DNA from 2 places in the Paenibacillus sp. FSL L8-0644 genome. Region 1 is predicted to be linked to the other one. Evidence: riboswitches for the same ligand, from Rfam matches in the RefSeq annotation. Region 1 holds a riboswitch; the other holds the start of a gene.
The links. Region 1 has a riboswitch for cyclic di-GMP ahead of NSS94_RS06455 (glycosyl hydrolase). Riboswitches for the same ligand answer to the same signal wherever they lie in the genome.
Positions count from the first base shown of each region.

Region 2: linked by a shared signal. The riboswitch ahead of NSS94_RS02000 (collagen binding domain-containing protein) and the one ahead of NSS94_RS06455 (glycosyl hydrolase) in region 1 are both predicted to bind cyclic di-GMP.

Region 1 covers NZ_JBBOYN010000001.1:1,437,238-1,440,396, reverse strand. Annotated here, with positions in the region: gene NSS94_RS06455 (glycosyl hydrolase) at 1-1,560, opposite strand, end outside; cyclic di-GMP riboswitch class I at 1,574-1,654, opposite strand; gene NSS94_RS06450 (sugar phosphate nucleotidyltransferase) at 1,811-3,159, opposite strand, start outside.
Region 2 covers NZ_JBBOYN010000001.1:448,430-451,588, reverse strand. Annotated here, with positions in the region: gene NSS94_RS02010 (DUF445 domain-containing protein) at 1-144, opposite strand, end outside; gene NSS94_RS02005 (AraC family transcriptional regulator) at 739-1,620, shown strand; cyclic di-GMP riboswitch class I at 1,671-1,751, shown strand; gene NSS94_RS02000 (collagen binding domain-containing protein) at 1,947-3,159, shown strand, end outside.

The sequences.
Region 1 (3,159 bases):
TTCATGCTGACTTTCCCACATTAGACGTGCCATCGCGTCGCCTTTTTCATCATAGTATTCTACTTTTAAATCTACCATTTTGCCTGCTTCCAAAGTCATACTGCCTTTACGCTCTGTCCAGCTTTGTTTGAACCAGCTGTCAATCACCAACTTGCCGTCTACCCATACACGGATACCATCATCGGATATCGTGGTGAACGTATAGGTCTCGCTATATTGCGGTTTGATTTTACCCGTCCAGCGAACCGAGAACTGATCGGCATTCACCTTAGGGTCAGCGGCATTGGCACGCCAGTTGTAGTCCAGCTTGCTATCTGTACGGATCAAAACAGGACTTCCATTCAAATTCATATTGTTAAAATATTCGCCACGCAACCCGTTCACATATACCACATCAGGAACAGAAGGAGGAGTCGGAGCTGGGGGAACGATCACTACTGGCGGAGCCGGGATAGGCTCACTTTGTCCCTCGTCCGGTAAGGTCGGTATATCTGTCCCAGGTGGTTGAATCGTTTCCAATCCATTCTTCACATCATCCCGCGTCAAACTCCTCGAATCATTCATATAATCCTGAATTTGATTTGTTGTGTTATTCTCAGTCAGCATCTTGCCCCAAGTCATGGAATATACCCATTTAGGTTGAGCCTGCAACACCTCAGAACTAGGCATCTCACCGTGCTCCCCAATGGCAATCGGCTTATTCCGTGCCAGCCCAAGCAGACCTTCGTAATGACTTTGCTTAAAATCATTGTTGTAAATATCTACTGCCAAGATGTCCACTCTGTCATCCCCCGGGTATTTCGGGGTGTACGGGACAGTATACGAATTGGGCGCATTCGGACTCCATACCCACAGCAGATTGTTCAATTGATGTGTGTTGGTAAAACGGTCGTACATGATATTCCATAGCTGATTGAAATTATTTTTGTTTCCCCACCAGAACCAGTCGCCATTCATCTCGTGGTAAGGTCTCCACAAAACCGGAACCCCTGCATCACGAAGCTGCTTTAACGATACAGCGGCCTTATCCAGATCGGCAATGAGGAGGTTATACTGCGTAGTACCTGGGGTCACGTATTTGTTGAACTCTGTCTGACTTACTTTCGCCTGTACATTGGCCCAAGTCAGTGGCCTACCTGGTAGCGCTTCATGAAAAGTCATCGTCACAATACCACCGGATCTGTCCCAACGGATAGCACTATCGACGACATTTTTACGTTGCGCTGCTTCTGTAGCGTCAGATTGACCAGAGATAGCTCCCATCTCATAGCCGTGTACACCTACATATGCCTGACTGATTTTTTGGACCTTGTTACTTAATTCATCCGGACTTTCCAAATAATCATGCTGACCGGTGACTATTTTTTTCCCTGAGATGTTGAGTAAATAATTGTATAGTTCACGGGCCTGAGTAGAAGCGTCCGAATTAACAGGTTGTAATGAAGCGGCATTCGCCACAGACAGAGAATCACCAAAACCGACGGGCAACAATGAAAAAAGCATAACAACGGGGAGTACATGACGTATCAGTCGATACAGAGGAATAAAATTGAATCTCACTTTCGCTCTTCCTTTCGGTAGCCAGGCTGCCATCCTTGTGGAAGGCCCTTTAGCTTTGCGTACCTGCCTTTCGACAGGGCTGCGTTTATCGTTGGAAGGAGTTTGGATTCCTTCTTACCCTAAGTATCGACTTTATTTTACCAAAATTTAATAGGTCATGTTCATGAATTTACAGGTTTTCGCCCAAATTCGACAGTTTGAGCCATGAATTTTCATGAATTTGTCTTTTTTTTCGTTTTTACGAAAATAATTATGAGATAAATTGGTGACGGGAAATTTCATTCCAATCCATACAAAAGCGGACAATATCCTCTTCAACCAATTCAGAGCCAGTCTGCACCTCAATAAAATCCACATCTGTCACAGCCAAAATGCTATGCTTCGTCCCTTCAGGAATGCGGACTACATCACCAGCCTTTACTTTGTGTAGCTTCTCATTCAAAATAATTTCCGCTTCACCGCTAATAATGGTCCAGATTTCACTCCGTTTGAAATGAAGCTGGTAGCTGATATTTTTGCCTTTTCGTACGCGGATTCGTTTGGTCAATACCTCGTTACCCTCGTCATATTTGACATAATCCACAACCCGATACTGCCCCCAACGACGTTCTTCATACATTGGACGCTGATCATGAGCCTTGAGCACTTCTTTAATACGAGGACTTTCTGCCTTATTGGTCACAAGAATGCCATCCGGGCTAGCCGCTACAATCAGATCATTCGTTCCAATGATCGCCACAGGAATGTCTAACTCGTTAATAAGACTCGTATTGACGCAATCCTCCGTTACTACACCTCTGCCCACTTGTTGATTAGACATTTCTTCTGTGAGCGTATTCCAAGTACCTAAATCCTTCCAAAAACCATCATACGGAAGAACTACAATGTCCTTTTCCTTCTCGACTACTTCATAGTCAAAACTGATTTTTTCCAGAGATGCGTATTGCTTTTGCATTTCTTCATAATTCAGCGGCAATCCCTTGGATGCCAAGATATCCAGCAAATAACTTAATTTGAACGCAAAAACCCCGCAGTTCCATAGAGCATTGCGTTCAATCAGACGCTCCGCCTGCTCCCGGTCGGGTTTCTCTTGAAAATGGCTCACTTCGCGGTAGCCAGTGCTACCTTGGGTGGCATCGTTTTTCGGAATAATGTAACCATATTTCTCTGAAGGATAGGAAGGGACAACCCCGATTAATGCAAGCTTGCCTTCACTCTCCTGAAGCGTATGTTCCAGTTGGGCTACGGAGGCGAAGAAAGCATCCTCAACATAAGGATCTACAGGCAATATAGCTACAATTTCATCAGGTGAAACACCTGCAATGGAATATAAATAAGTCGCTGTCAGCGCAATCGCAGGAAAGGTGTCTCTGCGTTCTGGCTCAACAATGATACGCGTATTCGGCCCAACCTGACTCTGGATCATTTCGACCTGTGCTCTCCCTGTCGCAATAAACGAGGATTCTGATAATCCGTTGTCTCCCAATTGTCTCCATACCCGCTGTACCATGGATTCCGAAGTCCCCTCCGGGCTCTCCAGTACCTTCAAAAATTGTTTGGAACGGGAATCGTTGGACAAAGGCCATAATCTTTTACCGG
Region 2 (3,159 bases), 990 kb from region 1:
TCCCCCTACAAGTCCTGCCTCAAAAGCTCCGGCTAACAAACGAGCCCAGCCATATTGCTGGAAGGGCAATGTGGCTGCAAAGCCTGCCCCTAGAATAACAAGCGACCAAGCCGCTGCGGTTTTCGTATTTTTGGGTTTTCCCATCCTGTAATCCTCCAAACTGACTGTCGAGTAAGTAAAGCACTATACCTGTATTACCCATCATATCATTGCCCGTGTCATTTCCAAAGTTGAAAGCACTCTTGATGAAACGCGTAAGGCCACTTTTTGCGTAATTTTTTATGCATATATCTCTCTTTTTTACATTCATGTTCGTGAACTAAATCACAACACTAGGCCCAAAATCTCATTTTTAATAATAAGCCTTACGAACCATTTTATCAGAACCAAGTCCTAAATTTCTTAAACCGAAAGGAGAAGTGAAGGGAAAAGTTGAATGGGCATGTAAGATATCTTTTTCAGCACTAATTCTATCTTTGACCCCAGAAAGGATTTGAATCCATGATGACCTCAGAATTCTTTCAACAATATTCGACCTTTTATACGGATGATCAGGTTAGATGTCCATAAGAGCGAGGCTTCTATAAAACTTACAAACATATTTTGATATATAGACATATTTCATGTGATAAAATAAACTTTTATATATAGTAAATCATGTTTAATCAGCCATTATATATTGGTTAAATCAAACCAAGATAAGCTAGATAAAATTGCTTCTTTGTAAAGGAATTGAATATGACAACAGACCAAAAAAACAACGAGGGCCTCTGGAACGGCGAACCTGTCGTAATTGTGCGCACTCCCTCCGCTTTTGCCAAGCAATCCCTTTTATATATTCAGGAATTAGGCTACTTCCAAAAAACTTCTGCTTTTACGGTGGAAAGAAAAGAACTCGCCTCTTTTTTGCTTGTTTTTACGTTGTCTGGTAAGGGAGAATTACTATACCGGGACAAGAAATATATTTTAAAGCCTCATGATTTGTTTTTTATTAATTGTGAGGAGTATGTGCAATATAGCACCTCCGGTCATGAAGCCTGGGAGTTTATCAGCTTATACCTGTACGGCAACCTGATCGGAAACTTTTACGAACAATTTGCCAAGCATAATAAACCGGTAATATCCATGCATAATCCGTATATTATATTGGACAAACTGCATGCTCTGATTTGTGGGCAGTCTGACAGAAGTCTTTCCGCTGAACTGCTAACGTCCAGGCTCATTGGTGAAATACTGATGTGCATCTTGCAGCATCCCTATGATCACCAGCATGTGAATGCTGAAACCCTCAGCGAAGTACGTCGGGTACAGCAATATTTGGATCAGTCCTACTGTGAGCGAATAACACTGGACTCGCTGGCAGATATGTTTGAATTAAACAAGTTTAATCTGGCTAAAAATTTCAAAAAGCAGATCGGTTTCTCTCCGATTGATTATCTCATTAATGTCCGTATCACGGCCGCTCAAAGCTGGCTTAAAACCAGTGACATGTCCATTGTGGATATCGCAAGGTACGTAGGTATTCCCAATACGAGCCATTTTATTAACCTGTTCAAGGAGCATGTAGGAGAAACACCTCATTCCTTCCGCAAAAAGTGGGGGAACCGTTCCAAGCTGTAAATGAGAGGTTACATGAAACCAGTTTGATAGATGATAGACGCACAAGCTATTCAAGTTAATGGCAAAGCTGTCGAAAGGCAGTGACGCAAAACTATAGGGCCTTCCTATCCGGATGGCAGCCAGCTACCAGATGAACGAGCTTTTTATTATGCCCTTTTTTACATAGATCCACCACAATTTGCTATGCCTATCTCGAAAAAAGCCCTGATCGCTATGATCAGGGCTTTTTTTTCTATTGGGATAGTCATGTCAGCCTAGCATGCTGAATATACTAATTTCGAACGAAGCATTGCCATATTACGATGAATAGGAGAATCACTTGGAGCATGAGAACAAAAATAAATGTAATGATCATTGCCTTATTGCTCATTGTCCAAAGCTTTTTCAACGCAACACTGGCTTACGCAGATGCTCCAGCCCCAGAACTGCCGCAGAGTGCTGTATCCGATCCTACACATACCGTTACGGATGCTGTATACGGTGTCCCAAACCTTGAACCTCCCAGGGAGATTCCTTCAAACACGCCCCCCTTCGTTCAAGGAGCAGTCAGTTCAAAATCTCAACATGATGCAACTCCGCAGAGCATACTAACGAAGTTGAGCCTGACCGACGAATCAGGGCATGTCATTGATGCAGTATATAGTCCCGACAGCCAATTCGACATCGGATCAGCCATCCAACTAGGCTATGAATGGGAGCTTCCTGACAATACCTATAAGTCAGGAGACACTTTCACCTTTCACTTACCAGAACAGTTTGTCATCTACACTGATATCTCATCTCCGTTAGTCACTACCGACGGAACCGTGGGATACTTCACAGTAGATCGTCAGGGCAAGGTGATCATGACCTTTAACCCATATGTAGAGACTCATTCCAATGTCAGCGGCAAACTGCAAATCAAAACCGAGTTTACAAAAGAAATAGTGAAAGGTAGTACAGAGGTCATCATTGCGATTCCGATCAAAGGCGGGGTGCAAACGGTCATCGTGAATGTAAAGCCCCAGTCAGGGCCGACCCTAAGCAAACAAGGGAAACTAGCTGGCACAAATCAGATCGACTGGACCATTGATGTGAACAAACAGCTAAACACCGTAAAGCATGCCTTCATCACCGATCCAATTCCTTTAGGACTGGAACTCAGAAGAGACTCTATCCGGCTCTATCATCTCCAAGTCAATATCGACGGATCGACCGTTGTTCGAGACCTAGTAAATGCGAGTGAATATGCCATTGAAGCAGATCAAGCCGGGACAGGGTTTGTGATTCGTTTTCAAGACGATAGCATGAACACGGCCTACCAGATTCAATATTCCACGCGCATTACTGGCGACGAAACTCGTTTTTCCAACACAGCAACGCTTTCAGGAGATGCGATAGAGAACGTTGCTGCTACCGGTACTGTTCAGGTAGAACGTGGTGAGTTTTTGTCCAAAAAGGTTGAAAAATATGATCATGCCACACAAACACTCTCGTGGGCCATACGATACAACTTCGGCGAGACAAAAATCCCCGAAGCCAAAGCTCTTTTAATTGATC